3 regions of the Pannonibacter sp. CBAS1226 genome follow, and region 2 is predicted to be linked to each of the others. Evidence: predicted binding sites of a transcription regulator. Region 2 holds the regulator's gene; each other region holds the start of a gene.
What was found. Region 2 encodes LexA, which represses DNA repair genes until DNA is damaged. Its sites were predicted from a motif close to TGTTCNNNNTGTGTTCNG; they were not measured.

Region 1 (6,372 bases), on a different contig from region 2:
CGCCATGTCGTCGAAGACGTCATGCGTCTAGCGGACGCACTTGAAGATCGGCACCTTGAAGATCGTGCGGCGATGGTGGAATTGGTAAGACTGTTTTCCGCACTCGCAATTGAAACTCGCTGCAATCACCTAAATCGCGACGATTTAAAAGATCGGGAAGGAGCCACTTTCAGATATGAATTAAATACGGCGGGAAAGAATGAGAAGCTTGAAGAACCTCGGTTCGTGGCTGCCGCATATCGATACAAGTTAGTAGATCTCGCGAGTACACTGTTGAACGACACTGTACTGACAGAAATGTTGATTGAAGGACATTTCAACCCCAGCCGCATTAGGGAATCTCTAAATTCAAGTCACTATTTCATCGACAAAGAAGAGGCATCTCCTTGGAGAATAGTTATCAATTTTGACAAGCTGGACGATGCCGAGATCGATGCTGCACTCAAAAAAATGGATAAACAATTTGAAGAAAGGGAAGTCACGGACTCTGGTGAGTTTCTTCATATGGTAGCTCTAAAGATGTTGATGGCGTCAGAATGTCTGATAGAGATGAGCGTGCGAGAAGTAGTCGATGCTGCGAAAATTTACCTAGACGAATTGCTCGAAGACGATCGCTTACCACCAAGGACAGTCGGCTGGAACTGGTCTGATTCATTCAAGGGGGCATATGCCGGCGTTGGATACTGGGTCGCCGAAGATTACAGAAAAGACTTCGAGGAAGTATTCAATTATCTTACTAAATTACGAAGCTCTGCTCTGAATAATAAAATTCCCGAGCTCATACCAACTCTCCTTGAGGTAATCAGGGGTGATGGAAAGAAATTTTATGAAAAATTGTGCGGCACTCGGGATGGTCGAAGCGAGTATGAAGATGTTCCAATCCTCGCGCAAATTCCAACATTTGACTTTGTAGAGGCTTGGCTCAGTTCCCCTAAGGCTGGCTGGTATTGGATTAGCAGTGCTCTTAAGGAGCGAAACAAGGCTACTTCTCTATATGAAAATCTTGCAGTTGAGGCAGATTGGTTTCCGAAACTCGCGGAAGAGATGCTAAAACGGTCAGAAAAAAAGTCCGGACTTGCCCGAATTCGCATTATTCGAGCTGTCGAATTTATGGGATATAACGTAGATAAAATGAATAATAGAATTATTCAGAAATAGACATATATTTGTAATGCGGGATTTATATTTAGAATCAGGATAGTTACTGGATCAGTGATTATCGAGCATTTCTCCCTCACGCCGCCTGCTTGAGAACATCCTGCCCCCTGTAACTGAGGGCCTCGGCGAGGTGAATGCGGGTGACGGTGGGGTCGCCGTCGAGGTCGGCGAGGGTGCGGGCAAGTTTCAGCACGCGGTGATAGCCACGGGCGCTGAGGGAAAGGCTGTTGGCGGCATCGGTGAGGAACTGGCGGCCTGACGGGTCCAGTGCCACCACCTCTTCCACCACGGCAGCGGGCATCTGCGCATTGGTGCGGGCCGAAAGGCCCAGCGCCCGGTAGCGCGCCGCCTGCTGATCGCGTGCCATGGCCACCCTTTCGGCCACCGCGGCAGAGCTTTCCGCACGGCCGGGGGTGAGCAGATCGCTGGCGGTGACGGCGGGTACCTCGATCCTGAGGTCCAACCGGTCGAGGAAAGGGCCGGAAACGCGGGACTGATATTCGCTGGCGCAGCGCGGGCCCCGGCGGCACTGGTGGCCCGGCTCGCCCGCATGGCCGCAGCGGCACGGGTTCATCGCCGCAATCAGCTGGATGCGCGAGGGATAGGTGACCCGGTGATTGGCCCGGGCGATGATGGTTTCGCCTGCCTCCAGCGGCTGACGCAGACTGTCGAGCACCTGTGGCTGGAACTCCGGCAGCTCATCCAGAAAGAGCACGCCATTGTGGGCGAGCGACACTTCCCCCGGCCGCGCCCGCAAACCGCCGCCGACGAGCGCGGCCATCGACGCCGAATGATGCGGTGCGCGGAAGGGGCGCCGGTCGGTCAGCTTGCCATCGGCCAGCTCTCCGGCGAGGGAGGCAATCATGGAAACTTCCAGCAGTTCCCTCGGCGACAGCGGCGGCAGGATGGAGGCAAGACGGCTGGCCAGCATCGACTTGCCCGCGCCCGGCGGGCCGACCATCAGCATGTTGTGGCCACCGGCTGCGGCAATCTCCAGCGCGCGCTTGGCCGTCTCCTGCCCCTTCACATCGGCAAGGTCCGGCAGGTTGGCGGGCAGGCCCCGCAGGCGCGGGGAAGGCCGGGAGAGCACCTGCGTGCCCTTGAAATGGTTCGCCAGCTGGATCAGCGAGCGCGGCGCAAGAATGGACATCTCTCCGTCTGCCCAAGCCGCTTCCGGCCCGCATTCCTCCGGGCAGATCAGCCCCTTGCCGAGCCCGTTGGCGCCCATGGCCGCAGGCAGCACCCCGGCCACCGGCGCCAGCGTGCCATCCAGCCCCAGTTCCCCCAGCACCACGTAGTCGGCCAGCATGTCCGGCGGAATGGCGCCGATGGCGGACATGATGCCCAGCGCAATCGGCAGATCGTAGTGGGAACCTTCCTTCGGCAGGTCGGCAGGGGCGAGATTGACGATCACCCGCTTGGCCGGCAGCGCCAGACCCGAGGCATGCAGGGCGGCACGCACCCGCTCCCGGCTTTCGGCCACCGCCTTGTCCGGCAGACCCACCACGGTGAAGGCCACCATGCCGGGCCCCACCTGCACCTGCACATCAACGGGCACTGCCTCGATGCCCTGAAATGCGACCGTCGTCACCCGGCTTACCATACGCGCCTCCCCTATGGGTCGTATTCGAGATTACGGCAACTTTTCAGGGAGTCAAGAACGTAAACAGAACATTAACGCTGCTTCTTTGGCCTTGCGCTTTTCCGGGACAGATTGCAGCATCTTTTCATCAGCCCATGAAAAGGCGCGAGGCCGGACAGGCAAAGGGGAACAGCCATGTGTGATGTGTGTGTGATGAATGCCGTGAAGGACCGCATGCTGTCGCGGCGCGATCTTTTCCGGGCCGCAGCCGTTGGCGGGGCGGTGGCGGCCGCTGCGGCGGTGAGCGCGCCCTTTTCTGCCATGGCGGCGGTGCCCAGCAAGGTCAGCGACCTGACCCATGAGCTGCACGAGGCCTTCCCGACCTTCTTCGGCCAGCAGCAGTTCTTTGCCGAAAAGCTGTTCGACTACGCCAAGGACAAGTTCAACCTGTTCGAGCTGCGGGTGAACGAGCACACCGGCACCCATGTGGATGCGCCGCTGCATTTTTCGGCTGACGGGCTGTCGGTGGCGGAAATTCCGGTCGCCAATCTCGTCGTGCCGCTCTGCATCATCGATATCCGCGCAAGGGCTGCGGAAAACGCCGATGCGCAGCTGACCCCCGATGACATCAAGGCCTGGACGGCGGCAAACGGTGATCTGCCGGAAGGCGCCTGCGTTGCCATGCTGTCCGGCTGGGACAAGCATGTGAACACGGAGAAATTCCGCAGTGCCGATGCGGATGGCAAGATGCATTTCCCCGGCTTCCATGTGGAAGCGGTTCAGATGCTGATGGAAACGGGCAGTATCTCGGGCATCGCCTCGGACACGCTGTCGCTGGACTACGGCATGTCGCCGGATTTTGCGGTTCACTACGCCTGGCTGCCGTCAAACCGCTGGGGCATCGAGTGCATCGCCAATCTGGACCAGCTGCCGGTCAAGGGTGCAACGCTGGTCGTTGGCGCGCCCAAGCACCGGGGCGGCACCGGCGGCCCGGCCCGTATCTTCGCGCTGGCGTGAAGCCGAAGCAGGAGAGAGTGCCGGGCTTCAGGCCGGGCGGGGCAGTTACCTTTCCGCGTCATTCCGGCCAAGCGCAGCGCGAGCCGGGACCGGTGAGCCGGGGTGCGGGTTGCCTGCGCTCAAGGGCGGTACCGATGGGCCTTGGCTCACCGGTACCGGATCTTCGCTTCGCTCTCGTCCGGTATGACGATCGAGAATTTTGCAGTGTGTATGCCGGGCTTTACGCCCGGCGCTTGGCCTCGATCACGTCCCAGACGCGCACGGCAATATCCGGGCCGCCGAGGCGCTTGACGGCGCGGATGCCGGTGGGGGCGGTGACGTTGATCTCCGTCAGGTTGCCGTCGATCACGTCGATGCCGACGAGGATCAGCCCCTTGGCCCGGAGAGCCGGCCCGAGGCGGGCGCAGATCTCGCGCTCGCGCTCGCTCAGTTCGGATTCCTTCGGCGAGCCGCCGCGCACCATGTTGGAGCGCAGATCGCCCGGCGCGGGCACCCGGTTGACGGCGCCGGCATATTCGCCGTCCACCAGCAGGATGCGCTTGTCGCCATGCTTCACATTCGGCAGGAAGCGCTGGATCACCCAGGGCTCGCGGAAGGTGGCGGCGAAGAAGTCGTAGAGCGAGCCGTAGTTGAGGTCATCATTGGTGATGCGGAACACCGCCGCCCCGCCATGGCCGAACAGCGGCTTCATGACGATATCGCCATGCTCCTCGCGGAAGGCGTCGATCTCTGCCCGGTCGCGGGTGATCAGCGTCGGCGGCATCAGATCGGCAAATTCGGTGACGAACAGCTTTTCGGGCGCGTTGCGCACCTCGGCCGGATTGTTGACCACCAGCACCTGCGGATGGATCTTCTCCAGAAGATGGGTGGCGGCCACATAGGCCATGTCGAAAGGCGGGTCCTGACGCATCAGGATGACGTCGATCTGCGACAGATCCGTGCGCTGCTTTTCGCCCAGCGTGAAGTGGTTGCCCTTCTCGTCGCGCACCGTTACCGGCTCCAGCGCGGCGAAGACCTTGCCGTCCTTCAGCGCCAGCCGGTCCGGCGTGTAGTGGTAAAGCTCGTGCCCGCGCGCCTGCGCCTCCAGCATCAGCGCAAAGGCGCTGTCACCGGCAATGTTGATGGACGAAATATGGTCCATCTGGACCGCGACCTTCAGGGCCATGCCTGTTCTCCGGAAAGCTTCATGTCAGGGGCCGCTTTGCGGCGGGGCACATACATATGTGATTTCTGGACCGGTTTGTCCAGAATAGGCAGCCGGGTCAGAAACCGGCGGCCTGTAACAAAGAAGGCCCGCCCTGCCCCGGTTCCTTGCGGAAGGGGCAGAGCGGGCCCGGATCAGCTGTCAGCTGTGTGGCCTTGAGCCGGGTCAGACGCGGCGGTCCACCAGCATCTTCTTGATCTCCGCGATGGCCTTGGCCGGGTTCAGGCCCTTCGGGCAGGCCTGCGCGCAGTTCATGATGGTGTGGCAGCGGTAGAGGCGGAACGGGTCTTCGAGGTTGTCGAGACGCTCGCCCTTGGCTTCGTCGCGGCTGTCGATGAGCCAGCGGTAGGCCTGCAGCAGCACGGCCGGGCCGAGGTAGCGGTCGCCGTTCCACCAGTAGGACGGGCAGGAGGTGGAGCAGCAGGCGCAGAGAATGCACTCGTAGAGGCCGTCCAGCTTGGCGCGGTCCTCATGGCTCTGGCGCCATTCCTTTTCCGGAGCCGGGGACACCGTCTTCAGCCAGGGCTCGATGGAGCGGTGCTGGGCATAGAAGCGGGTCAGGTCCGGTACCAGATCCTTCACCACCGGCATGTGCGGCAGCGGGTAGATGCTGATGGCGCCCTTGGACACTTCATCCATGCCGCGGGTGCAGGCAAGGGTGTTGGTGCCGTCGATGTTCATCGCGCAGGAGCCGCAGATGCCTTCGCGGCAGGAGCGGCGGAACGTCAGCGTCGGGTCGATCTTGTTCTTGATGTAGATCAGACCGTCCAGAATCATCGGGCCGCAGTCGTCGAGATCGACGAAATAGGTGTCGATGCGCGGGTTGCGCCCGTCATCCGGATTCCAGCGGTAGATCCGGTATTCGCGCAGGTTGGTGGCGCCCGCCGGCTTGTCCCAGACCTTGCCCTCGGTCACCTTCGAGTTCTTGGGAAGCGTCAGCTGAACCATTATCGTCGCTCCGCGTTACGGCGGCGGATGAATGTCCGCGCCAGTCAGTTCCCCGTCAGGCCGCCAGCCGGAACAGGATGTTGTCTCTGGTTTCACCGGCCTTGACGTAACCGAGATCTGCCAGAAGGGTCAGGCAGTCCTCGGCCCAGTGCGGCCGGCAGTTTGTTTCAATCAGGATCGCCCGGGGCCAGAGGTCCCGGTTTGCCGTCCGCAGATAGGGCAGGAGGACACGGTCCTCAAACCCTTCCACGTCCAGCTTCATGACATCCACCCGCTCAAGGCCTGCCTCGCTGATCACATCGAGCAGCGGGCGCACCGGAACGGTGACATTGGACCAGTTCCCGGCCCATTCGCCGGTGGTCAGATCTTCCACCACGGTGGCAAAACCGGCGTTGGAGGGCTCGCGCCAGAGGGAAAGCTCCCCCTCCCGGTCGCCCACTGCCGTGCGCACCAGCGTGATGCT
Region 2 (6,372 bases):
CGCCGAAGGGCTTGCCGTCTTCCGGCCGGTTGGGCGCAGCGGTGAAGCCCCAGTCCACCTTGAAGTGATACTTGCCGTCCGCATGGCCGAAGCCATCGAGATAATGGGCGGTGCGGAAGTCCGGCTGCAGATCCTTCCAGCGCCCGGCCTCCAGTTCGGCCAGCGTGCCATAGCCGGAATTGACGAGCATCCAGTCCACGTGCTCGCGGGCGCTCATGTGGAATCCGGGATGATCCTTTGCATCAAGACGCTTCGCCAGTTCGTTGATAACGAATATGTTCTCCCGCGCCTCGCCCGGCGCTTCCGTCAGCTTGGGGCCAAACAGCATGTACTGGTGGCCGCCGCCCCGGTAGATGTCGTCATGCTCCAGGAACTGGGTCGCGGGCAGCACGATGTCGGCATAGCGCGCCGTGTCCGTCATGAACTGCTCATGCACCACGGTGAAGAGATCCTCGCGGGCAAAGCCCTGTTTCACCAGTGTCTGTTCCGGCGCGACGGAGACCGGATTGGTGTTCTGGATCAGCAGCGCCGTCACCGGCGGGCCGCCGGCCAGCGCCTCACGGTCCCCCGTCAGCACGCGGCCGATGAGGCTCTGGTCGAGGAACCTTGTGCCGGTGCGCAGGGAACTGCCCTCGACCATCGACTTGTCGAGCCTGTAGATCGCCCCGTTGTTGTGGAAGGCGCCGCCCCCCTCATACTGCCAGGAGCCTGCAACAGCTGCAATGCTGGCCGCCGCATGCATGGAGACAGCGCCGTTGCGGCTGCGGGTAAAGCCATAGCCAAGACGGATGAAGGTGCGCTTCACCTCGCCGATCATCCGGGCAAGCTGCGTGATCTCCTCTGCCGGAACGCCGGTGATCCCTTCCGCCCATTCCGGGGTGCGGGTGGCAAGATGGGCTTCCAGCTCGTCCGGGCAGTCGGTGTAACGGGCAAGATAGTCCCGGTCGGCCAGGCCGTCACGGAACAGCACATGCATGATGGCACAGGCCAGCGCCGCATCGCTGCCGGGCTTCAGCACGATTCCGAGATCCGCCTGCTTCATCGTTTCGGTGCGGTAGACGTCAATCACGATGATCTTCGCACCACGTGTCTTGCGGGCGGTGATGGCGTGGGTCATGACGTTCACTTGCGTCGCGACCGCATTGGTGCCCCAGATGATGATCTGGTCGGCCTTCATCATCTCGCGCGGGTCCGGCCCGGCCAGAAGCCCGGTTCCGGCCACATAGCCGGTCCAGGCCGGATTGGTGCAGATCGAGGAAAACTGCTGCGAATAGCCCTTGGCATGGCGCAGGCGGTGGATGCTGTCGCGCTGCACCAGCCCCATGGTGCCGGCGTAGTAATAGGGCCAGACCGTCTCCGGCCCATGCTTCGCCTCCGCCTCCAGGAATCGCGCGGCAATAAGGTCCAGTGCTTCGTCCCAGGAGATGGGCTCGAACCGCCCTTCCCCCTTGGCACCCGCGCGGGCCATCGGCGTCACCAGCCGGTCCGGATGGTACAGCCGTTCGGCATAGCGGGCGACCTTGGCGCAGATGACGCCCGCCGTGTAGGGATTGTCCGCCGCCCCGCGCAGGCGGCCGATGCGGCCCTCTGCCGTCACCTCCACATCCAGCGCGCAGGTGGAGGGGCAGTCATGCGGACAGGCGGAATGGGCGGTGATGGTGACAGGCTTGTTCATCTTCGGTCTTTTCGGGGTCCCGGTGGCGCCGCCCCAGAGCAGAATGCCGCCTAAGGCAGGGTGAGGCCGCCTGCGAAGCGCAGGCAGCGCGGGAACTGTGTCTTCTTCTTTCGCCAGCTTTCGGGACACCGGCGCATGAAGTCAAGCCGGGCCCGCAGGCAATTGCACGCAAGGTACCGTTCTGCCGGGAAAAGGCGCAGCGGCGGTGTGTTGTCTTGAGTGCATGCGACAGGAACATCCCGCTAACCTCACCTTAAGACTTGTGGAACACAGTGAGAACAGCTAAGGTACGTTCATGATTTGTACCAGACCCTCCAACGGGGACCTCACATGCTGACGCGCAAGCAACACGAACTGCTGATGTTCATTCATGAGCGCCTGAAGGAATCCGGGGTTCCGCCGTCCTTTGACGAAATGAAGGACGCACTGGACCTCCGGTCCAAGTCCGGCATTCATCGTCTGATCACGGCGCTGGAGGAGCGCGGCTTCATCCGCCGCCTGCCCAACAGGGCGCGTGCCATGGAAGTGGTCCGCCTGCCGGATTCGGTCACGCCGGGCCTGTCTTCGCCGCGCGGCAAGGGCTTTGCGCCCTCTGTGATCGAAGGATCGCTCGGCAAGGCATCTGCCCCGGCCGCCGCTCCATCCGCTCCGGCGGCGGAAAGCGCCCCTCACTTCACCTCCATCCCGGTCATGGGCCGCATCGCCGCCGGTGTTCCGATCGAGGCGATCCAGACCCACAGCCATTCCATTTCCGTGCCGCCCGAGTTGATCAGCCGCGGGGAGCACTATGCGTTGGAAGTGCGCGGTGATTCGATGATCGAGGCCGGTATTCTGGATGGCGACACGGTGCTGATCCGCAAGACCGACACGGCCGAGAGCGGCGACATCATCGTGGCACTGGTGGACGACGAGGAAGCAACGCTCAAGCGCCTGCGCAAGAAGGGCGCTTCCGTTGCGCTGGAAGCTGCCAACCCGGCCTATGAAACCCGCATCTTCGGCCCCGGCCGCGTGCGCATCCAGGGCAAGCTCGTTGCCCTGTTCCGGCAGTATTGAGCCGCTGCCGCCCGATCGACACGCTAGAAGAATGCCGGAGACACTGTTTCCGGCATTTCTGTTTATGGCGGCACGCGGCACGCACCCGGCAGACTTGCGTCACCGGCAACTGGGCGGGCCCGTGCGGTGGCTGCACGCATGCAAGAGCAATTCCGGCAAAGGCGGCACCGGTTTCGCGTCCGGAATCGCGTGAAAACAGGCAGCCAGAGCACGGCCGGCCGCTCCGTTTTCATCGGAAGGGCTCCAGGCATGTTGCGCCAGCCACTCAAAGCCTTGATACGGGCGGTGCAGAAGCGTCCGGACCAAGTTCCCGCCGGGCACAGGAATAGCTGCCCTCCCCTCCCCTTGCCCCCTGCGTCAAAACGCATCTTGCTCCGGACGCGTCTGCGCCGCAGTTAGCGGGTAAGGAATTATCCTGATTTGCCGCAAGCCGGCCAGCACAAGGAGGCCCTCATGACCATCGAGACATCCGGCCAGTGGCCAGCCCAGTCGCCCGCCCATGTCGGCGTGCGCGGCCGTTGCCCGCGCTGCGGTCAAGGGCATCTGTTCAAGGGCTTCCTCACCCTTGCCCCGTCCTGTGAAGTCTGCGGCCTTGACTACAGCTTCGCCGACCCGGCGGATGGCCCGGCCTTCTTCGTCATCTGCTTTGCCTGCGTTCCGAGCGTTGCCTTCGCCATGTGGCTGGAAATTGCCTACACGGCGCCCTATTGGGTCCACCTCTTCACAACGCTGCCGCTGCTCCTCCTCACCTGCATTCCGCCCCTCCGCCCCCTCAAGGGCTGGCTGGTAGCAAGCCAGTATATCTACAAGGCCGAGGAAGGCAGGCTGGTGACGGATACCCCGGCCGAAGACAAAACGGCGGGAGGAGCAAGGCCCGGTCCCGAAACCTGAAAAGGCCGCCTCATGCCAGGAGTTTCGATGCTCACACCTCACGCCTTGAAAAGGCTCTTGCGCCGCAAGGATTTGTCCAACTCCCAATGAGTCAGGCGGATTGAGAGCCGGCAGTAGGCTCCGGAGCAGACCGGACTGCTTCAGCCCGCCCTTTCACCATGAAGGGCACCGCTGTGAGGATCATCAGGCTGAACCACCAGCCCTGCCATGCCCCATGACTCACAACCGCGACACTGTAGGTGACGGCCAGAGTGACGGTTGCCGCCGCGAGGCTCGCGCCCTGAAGGTGGCCCGCGCGGCGGAACAACAGGGCAAGCGCTGCAGCGAACAGAGCCGCCCCGGCCAGCCCCAGTTCGAACCAGATTTGCAACGGCGCGTTATGGCTGTGCCCGAAACCAAGCAGGTATTTTCTCTCAGGTGAATATCCGGCAGCTTCGGGCAATTCGTCTGCCACTTTCGAGGCTTCCATCCCATATCCCAGCCAGACATGCCCGGGCAGCAAATTCGCATATTCCGTCCAGATGAGCCCGCGTATGGTCAGCGAGGTATAGCCGACCTTTTCGTGGACGGCCTGAGGGATCATGTCATTCACATGGCCGACAATGAGCGGCATCAGGACAAAGGTCACAAGAGCGCCACCGGTCACGACCCTGTAGATAGCCCGCGGCCAGACGAAGGCCGGAACGGTCAGCAGCAGGATGACAAGCACGCCGAGCTGCGCCGACGAGCTGTCGGATTGAAAGCATGACACAGCTGCAAACACCAGCAGTCCGGCCAGGGGCAAGCGGCGGCGCTGTTTCAAGACCACGAGAGCGGCAAACGGCAGGAACATGGCGATAGCGACGGCCGCGCGGTTCAGAACGTAGTTGTCAGGATCGGCGCGAAGTTCTGCATTCAGCACGCCGCCGGTCAGGAAATGAACAAAAATCAGAACAGCCGTCAGCGGCAGAGAGATGGCAAGCGCGGCTCCGATCCGTCCTGCAAGACGGTCAAGCACCGGAACCGGCAAGGCACAGACACATAGCCACAAAAGGCCTGAGACAAGGACCGAGAAGAGGAAACCCCATGCCGAACTCAGCCCCCTCGCCTGTACCGGGACAGGCGCCCAGGTAACGGAGATCAGCATGAAGGCGGTACAGGCGAGGCCCGCCAGGAGCAAGGGAGACCGGATCTTCGAGCCCAGGCCCTCAAACATTGCCTGCCCGCGGTAACACCACGCAAGCCCGGCAAGAAAGACAGCGGCCAGCCCCAGAAACAACGGCGGAGACACCCGGGCGACCGTCAGGACAGGCGGAAGCGCTGCAAATACCGATACGAAGAGGAATTCGAGCGCCTGCACCGGCTTGCCGCGGTTTCGCCCGGCCAGTTTTTGAGCAACCTCAGTCAAAACGGCAATTCCCTTTAAAAAAGTCTCTTCACTCAGGTCTTTCGATGCAGGCGCATCATGCGTTGAAATTGCCCAACCGCACCACAGCAGCCGCCACCCGGAGCTTGCGGTTCAACGCATTCGGGGCATCGCGGCCTGAACGGGGCTTCCGGCCTCGACTTCACCCAGCGCGGCGATCAGCATCGCCTTGCACTGATCTTCCCCACCAGCGGCCGCACTGTTGCCGAGGCGCTCCAGATGCCACGTCAAACGCTCGAGCGGAATGATGCCGGCGGAGGCGACAAAGAAGCCCTCTGCATCGTGAGGGGTGGTCATCTCGTTGGCGTCAAACAGCTCTTCATAAAGCTTTTCCCCCGGACGCAGGCCGGTGAACTTGATGGCAATGTCCTCATCCGGCCGCAGTCCCGCCAGGGAAATCATCGTTCTTGCCAGTGTCAGGATCTTCACGGGCTCGCCCATGTCGAGGACAAAGATGCGCCCGCGTGTTTCTTCGCGTCCGATTTCGGCCGAAGCGGCCTGCAGCACCAGTTCGGTCGCCTCCCGGATCGTCATGAAATAACGCGTCATTTCCGGGTGCGTGACCGTGATCGGACCGCCAGCGGCAATCTGCCGCTTGAAAAGCGGCACGACCGAGCCGTTGGATCCCAGCACGTTGCCGAACCGCACGGTGATGAACCGGGTGTCGACGCCGCTGATGTCCAGTGCCTGGCAATAGGCTTCCGCGATCCGCTTGGTCCTGCCCATCATGCTGGTGGGCCGCACGGCCTTGTCGGTCGAAATCTGCACCATCGCACGGGCACCACAGGCAACGGCCGCATCAGCCACATTGCGGGTCCCCAAGACGTTGGTCAGCACACCTTCACAAATATTGTTCTCCACCAGCGGCACATGCTTGAGGGCCGCGGCGTGGAAGACAACGGCAGGCCTGCAGGCCTGCATCACCTCATGCACACGCCGCCTGTCGCGCACGTTGCCGATGACGGCCTGCCGGGGCAGGTCCGGATTGAGGCGGGAGACTTCAAGATCGATTTCATATAGAGCGTATTCGCTTGAATCGAACAGGATGATCGACGCCGGGTTGCAGGCCACCACCTGCCGGACAATCTCCGAGCCAATGCTGCCGCCGGCGCCGGTGACAAGCACCGTCTGACCACCGATCAGGGACCTGATCGCCTCCAGTTGCAGCTGCACCGGAGGCCGGCCAAGCAGATCTTCCAGCGTGATACTGGCCAGATCCGGCTCAGTGCCCGTGAGCGGCCTGTTTACAACGCGGCGCAGGGGCAGCTTGAGCCGCGCGGCACTGGCGGCAAGAGACTGCATGCCCGCCTCACCGGCGCGGGGCGTTGCCAGAAGCAGCGCCGAAACC
Region 3 (6,372 bases), 860 kb from region 2:
AGCGGCGGTGGCGGTGCGGGCGGCCTGTTCTGCCGCAGCCTTCAGCCCCTTGTGGGTCTCATCTGCGGCAAGGGCCTGGACAAGAGGCCCTTCCAGTGCCTCGATCTGCTCAAGAATGGCGGACCGGGCGGCGGAAAGCCTGTCCCGCTCGCGCATATGCTCTGCCCGCTGGCTTTCCTTGAGGCGGACCTCTTCGGCAAGGCGTGCCAGATCGGCGTTGCGCCGCTCCAGCAGCTGCCGCGCTGTCCGTGCCGCGCCTTCCAGATCGGCGCCAAGATGCTCGGCTTCCTCTGTCTCCATGCGGAATTTTGCAAGGTCCCGGAAGCCCTCGCTCATCTTCTCCGATAGCGCCGAAATGGCCCGCGTTGCCCGTTCGATACGGTGGGCAAGCTCGGTCTCCTCGCGGCGCAGATCCGCAAGGGCCTGTTCGATGGCCGAGAGTGTCTGACGTCCGCTCAGCATGGCTCAAGCCCCCGTTCCGGTGTCACCATTCGGTAATGGCCCCCTGTTCCACCGGCTTGCTCCACTCGATGCCGAGCTTGCCGCGCAGCTTCACGCCCAGTTCGGCATCCTGGACGATGCCATCCTTCGCCTTGTCGTCGCGTACCGCATTGAAAACGCTGACCGGTACCCGCTGCGCCCAGATGGTCACGGTCTTTTCCCTGCCGTCTTCCTCCGAGACGATCCGCCGTGGCAGAGGCTTGCCATCGGCACCGATCGCCTCCACCACCAGATAAAAGTTCTCGGCCGACTGATTCACATCGGGAATGCGTGTCACTCCCGTGGGCACATCCGGGCGGGAGACAATGCGAACGGTGAAGGTGGTGGCCAGCTCGCTGTCGAGTGCGGCCAGCTGGTCGCGCACCCGCCGTGCATCGGCCGCATCACCGCGCGCCAGAGCCCGTTCACCGTCAGCCGCAAGCCCTGCGGCCTGCACCTTGACCGCATCGTCCAGGGATGCGGCATTGATGGCCGCGGTCAGCCGCGCAATGTCCTGAGGCAAAGTCTGGCTGATCTCGGCCTGGAGAGCCTCCGCAGCCCTTTCACGCGGGGCCGTGACGAGGAAATGCCAGGCGGACAAGGAAATCACGAGTGCCGCCAGCGCGATCGCCGCCACGCGGGCATAGCTCATGCGCCGGATGTAAAGCAGGGCCAGAAACCGTTGCAGCCCGGCTTTGGGCGGGGCATAGACGAAACGGTCTTCCTTGAGGCTGGCAACACCCTGCAGCAGGATGTGATCGGGCACGTCAATGCCCTGTGAGGCATAGATGTCCCGCAGGCGGGCGATCAGCTGCGCATCACGGTCAGTTCCGCTCAGCTCGCGCTGAACAAGGGCCTCGTCATGGCGCAATGTGTCGACCACATCCATCGCCATCATCAGCTCGTCGAGCGGCTGTCCTGCGGCCTTCTGTGTTGCGGCCATTCCAATCCTCCGGCCCGCTGGGGCTGGTTCATCAAGTCGTGTGCGCCGGCCGGCCTGTCAAGCCGGCCGGATGGGCTCAGCCCTTGATCAGGGCCTCACCGGCAGCAAGCTTTGCCAGACGGCGCTTGCCATCTTCGACGGCAAGGCGGATTTCTTCGGAGTTTTTCGTCGACATCTCGCGCATCTCGTTGATGATATTGCGCGAATTGACCTGGAAGTTGACCACGCTGTCCACCAGCTTCTTGACCGACGCCGCCTGCACGGTGGGGCCGTAACCGGCTTTCAGCGCGGCCTCCTGCACGGCATCGCCGATTTCGGCCAGCGTCTCGAGGCTCTTGTTGACGCCGTCCTTCATGGCATTCAGCGTCGCGGTCGATTCATGCAGGCCCTGCAGGCCGGTGAAGGAGGCGTTGAGCGCCGTCAGCACCGATTCATTGGTGGAGAAGAAGCTGACCGACTGGGCATAGACCCGCTCCTTGGCGTTGGTCGTCTGCATCAGGCGCGCCATGATGACTTCGGACGTGTTGTAGCCGATGGTCAGGTTGTCGGAGAGATCCTTGGCGACCTGATAGCGCTTTTCCTCGTCCTGCATCTCGCGCATGCGCTCGTCGCGGGTGAGTTCCAGCCTTGCCTTGGCCGCAAGATCCTCGCCGCTGAAGGCCGTGACTTCGGCCGACGCTGCTTCCAGCGACGCCTTGGCGGCGTTCAGCTTGGCGGTGGCGGTGTTCAGCACTTCCAGCGCCAGAACCTCGGCCTGTTTCAGCGCGCCGCGATAGTCACGGTAGGCGTTGAGGATGGTCTGCTCACGCTGGATCTGCTCCTTCGTGTCCTTTGCGACCTCCAGATAGGTCTTGCGGATATCGTCGAAGCGGTTGGAAATGGTGCCGCGGCGCATGTCGCGCCAGCGGTTGGACAGGCCTTCCATGAAGGAAATCTTGCCGTCGGCCAGCTGGTCGACCATGGCCTTGGCGTCGTCGCGGATCGAGTTGAAGGCATCCGTGATCGCCTCGTAGCGCTCGCCGATGGTCATGGCGGCGATCTGGGTGCGGACGATCTCGTTGAAGGTGGAGGCCTGACCCAGCGTGCGGGTGATGACGGCAATCTTGTCCGGCGAGAGATCGGAAATCTGCTCCAGAAGCGCGTTGATCGGCGCATCGGCTTGCGTTTCGGGCATGAGGCCCAGATCCCTGAGAGCGCCGACGGCCCGGTCGAGATACTGCAGCGGGCTCTTGCTCTGTGCCTCGGTCATCGTCTTCCTCCTGCATCTGCGCCCCGCCGGAGGATCCGGCAGGCCTTCCGCTTGTTGCAACCAAATAGGTCAGGCTGATGACAGCAAGTCAACGCAAAGACCTGCGGGGCCATGATAATCCGCCCGCCCTGTCACATGAAGGCGACAGGGCGGGCGGGGGCATGTGACGCCTCGTTACTTTGCCGCCGCCAGAGCCACGGCAATGGCGGCAGCAAGGCGGGCATTGTTGCGCACGAGCGCGATGTTGGTGACGAGGCTGCGGCCCTTCGTCAGCTCGAAGATGTGGCCCAGCACGAAGGGCGTGACGGCCTTGCCCCGCACGTCGCGCCGGGCGGCCTCGGCAATGGCCGCGTCAATATACTGGCCCATCTCGCCGCGGCTGATCTCGCTCTCTGCCGGAACCGGATTGGCGATCAGCACGCCGCCATGGCCGCCGAACAGCTTGCGCGCCTCGATCAGGCGGGCGATCTCCCCGGCGCTGTCCATGCGGTACGGGGCGGGCAGGCCGCTCTCGCGCGACCAGAAGGCGGGCACTTCGTCCGTGCCATAAGCGATAACCGGCACGCCGCGCGTTTCCAGCACTTCCAGCGTCTTCGGGATATCGAGCAGGGCCTTGGCCCCGGCGCAGACAACGCAGACCGGCGTGCGGGAGAGTTCGTCCAGATCGGCGGAGATATCGAAGCTGGTTTCAGCCCCCTTGTGCACGCCGCCGATGCCGCCCGTGGCAAAGACGCTGATTCCGGCAGCTTCTGCCGCCATCATGGTTGCCGCCACCGTGGTGGAACCGGGACGGCCCGTCGCCACTGCAATGGCCAGATCGGCGCGCGAGCACTTCATCACGTTCTTTTCCTGGCCCAGCCGGTCAAGGTCAGCGGCATCAAGGCCGATGCGGATGCGCCCGTCGAGCACGGCGATGGTGGCCGGCACGGCACCCGCCGCGCGGATGTCGGCTTCCACCTGGCGTGCCGTCTCCACATTCTGCGGGAAGGGCATGCCGTGGGTGATGATGGTCGATTCCAGCGCCACGATGGGCTTGCCGGCAGCGCGGGCGGCCTGAACCTCGGCGGAATAGACGAGAAGATCCGCAAGGCTGGCGGGCAGGGAGGTGGACATGGTTCTTTCCTCAAGGCTTGCGGCCCGTGCCGGACCATTGCGGGGCGGCACGGCGCTGAAAGGGGGGATGGCTTTGGCCACGCCTTAAGGGCGTGCCGGCCGGTTGGTGTTCTTATAGACCTGCGGGTGCTGCAGGTTCAACGTGGGGCAGAGGCTGAAGGCAGTGCCTCAAGCGCCGCCCAGCTCAGGCCTGCCGCCACTGCGCCGGTGACGGCAAGCGTCATGGCGGCTGCGGCAAGCCCTTTCTCTAGGCTCTCGGAGAGGGGCAGGTTGCGGGCGATGCCCGCAAGCGTTCCGGCCATCAGCGCGTCGCCCGCACCGGTCACGTCATGGACCATGGCGGGAGGCGGGGTCAGGAAGCCATGAGCCTCACCCTTGGACCAGAAGAGCGGCTTTGCGCCCGCACTGATCACCACGGCCCCCGGGCCAAGGGCCCGAAGGGCGGCGCCGAGTTCTTCCTGCGGGGTATCGGAGCTGAGCCCGGCAAGGTGTGCGGCCTCACCCCGGTTGACGAAGAGGATATCAAGCCGCGGCAGGATGGGGCGAAGGCGTGCCGCCTTGGCATTCGACACCGCATCGGCCGCCAGCAGCTTGTCACCAGAAGCTTGAGCCAGCGCTTCGAGCACGGTCTGGGGCAGGTTTGCCTCGATGAACCAGAGGCCGGCTGCCCGTGCTGCCGGTGACAGATCACCTGCGAGCGACGCATCAAGGCTTTCTGTTATATCCGTATCGACCACAGCGGCGGCAAGCGAGCCATCCGGGTCATGCAGGGCCACGTAACGGCCGGTTGGCAAGGGCAGGGTGCGGACACCAAAGAGGTTGAGGCCCTCGCGCCCCAGAAGGCTGCGCAGCGCAGCGCCGTCTCCGTCATCTCCCAGCGCTCCGCTGAGGGCCACCGGCACGCCGAGCTTCGCCAGCCCCCGCGCCACATTGGTGGCAACGCCGCCGGGCATGCCCCGCATGTTGGACGGGGTGGAGGTTTCGCGGTGGATGGGCTCCTTCGCATGGGCGATCAGGTCGAGATGAATGGCGCCGAAGCAGGCCGCCGGGGCCGCTGTCTGGACTGTTCCGTTCATTGCCGTGTCTCCTTGCAAGGCCCGTTCCGGTGGAATGAGGGAAGGCGCGCGTCTGCCGGCCGCCTCAAAGGGGCACCGCTGCGGCTGTGCAGGGCGCGAACCATATGCCAGCGATTCTGCTAACCTGCCAGCCTGCTTGCGAAGCTACGTGAAAAGAACGGGCTTGCGGAAGAGCACGCAGGCGTGAACATACACGGAACTAATTGACGAAAAACGATAAAAAACAATCTTGTAAAAGATCTTGGCAAATTGGAACAAAGAGGGTACAAAAGCTGAGTTTGAAACGGCGGGTCCATCGTGGAATAAGGAGCCTCGCACATGTCTCAGAGTTCACTTCGCCTTGTAGAGAGCAGCCAGATGGACAAGACCAAAGCGCTGGATGCAGCGCTCTCGCAGATCGAACGGGCCTTCGGTAAGGGCTCCATCATGCGCATGGGCCAGGGGCAGGTGGTTGAGGTCCAGACGGTCTCCACCGGCTCCCTCGGCCTCGATATTGCGCTGGGCATCGGCGGATTGCCGAAGGGCCGTATCGTCGAGATCTATGGCCCGGAATCCTCGGGCAAGACGACGCTGGCCCTGCACACCATTGCCGAGGCTCAGAAGTCCGGCGGCATCTGCGCCTTCATTGATGCCGAGCATGCGCTCGATCCGATCTATGCCCGCAAGCTGGGCGTCAATCTGGATGATCTGCTGATCTCCCAGCCCGATGCCGGCGAGCAGGCGCTGGAAATCGCCGACACGCTGGTGCGCTCCGGCGCTATCGACATTCTGGTGGTGGACTCGGTGGCTGCCCTGACGCCGAAGGCCGAACTGGAAGGCGAAATGGGCGACAGCCTGCCGGGCATGCAGGCCCGCCTGATGAGCCAGGCGCTGCGCAAGCTCACGGCCTCCATCTCCAAGTCGAACTGCATGGTGATCTTCATCAACCAGATCCGCATGAAGATCGGCGTCATGTTCGGTTCGCCCGAAACCACGACGGGCGGTAACGCGCTGAAGTTCTATGCCTCCGTCCGCCTTGACATCCGCCGCATCGGCTCCATCAAGGACAGGGAAGAGGTTGTCGGCAACCAGACCCGCGTCAAGGTGGTGAAGAACAAGCTGGCGCCTCCGTTCCGTCAGGTCGAATTCGACATCATCTACGGTGAAGGCGTATCCAAGTCGGGTGAGCTGGTCGATCTGGGCGTCAAGGCGAACATCGTCGAGAAGTCCGGTGCCTGGTTCTCCTACAACAGCCAGCGCCTCGGTCAGGGCCGCGAGAACGCCAAGCAGTTCCTGCGCGACAATCCGGCCATTGCCGACGAGATCGAGCTGGCCATCCGCCAGAACGCCGGTCTTCTGGCTGAAGCCATCACCACCGGTGACAGCGACAGCGAAGACGCTGACGATTGATATCCCCTGCCGGTACAGGCTGCCGGTGGGATACCCCTTACGTCTGATTGTTTTGAAGACCCGCGTTTTGCGGGTCTTCTGCTGTCTGGAGCACGATTGCCGCGAGGGCTGGTCTTCTGCCC

Region 1: AC0CMF_RS15535 (YifB family Mg chelatase-like AAA ATPase) is a predicted target of LexA. The motif match lies at 2,815-2,832, and genes of this name have one in related genera.
Region 3: recA (recombinase RecA) is a predicted target of LexA. The motif match lies at 5,112-5,129, and genes of this name have one in related genera.

The regions. Positions count from the first base shown of each region.
Region 1 is NZ_JBVOUO010000005.1:170,462-176,833, forward strand. Features, by position in the region: gene AC0CMF_RS15530 (hypothetical protein) at 1-1,158, shown strand, start outside; gene AC0CMF_RS15535 (YifB family Mg chelatase-like AAA ATPase) at 1,235-2,761, opposite strand; gene AC0CMF_RS15540 (cyclase family protein) at 2,936-3,757, shown strand; gene gshB (glutathione synthase) at 3,978-4,922, opposite strand; gene AC0CMF_RS15550 (succinate dehydrogenase iron-sulfur subunit) at 5,127-5,909, opposite strand; gene AC0CMF_RS15555 (FkbM family methyltransferase) at 5,965-6,372, opposite strand, start outside.
Region 2 is NZ_JBVOUO010000001.1:886,623-892,994, forward strand. Features, by position in the region: gene AC0CMF_RS04025 (molybdopterin oxidoreductase family protein) at 1-1,675, opposite strand, end outside; gene lexA (transcriptional repressor LexA) at 2,006-2,728, shown strand; gene AC0CMF_RS04035 (DUF983 domain-containing protein) at 3,182-3,619, shown strand; gene AC0CMF_RS04040 (O-antigen ligase family protein) at 3,711-4,958, opposite strand; gene AC0CMF_RS04045 (polysaccharide biosynthesis protein) at 5,118-6,372, opposite strand, start outside.
Region 3 is NZ_JBVOUO010000001.1:29,687-36,058, forward strand. Features, by position in the region: gene AC0CMF_RS00145 (coiled-coil domain-containing protein) at 1-462, opposite strand, end outside; gene AC0CMF_RS00150 (DUF6384 family protein) at 485-1,423, opposite strand; gene AC0CMF_RS00155 (cell surface protein) at 1,500-2,672, opposite strand; gene AC0CMF_RS00160 (pseudouridine-5'-phosphate glycosidase) at 2,847-3,785, opposite strand; gene AC0CMF_RS00165 (PfkB family carbohydrate kinase) at 3,923-4,861, opposite strand; gene recA (recombinase RecA) at 5,180-6,250, shown strand.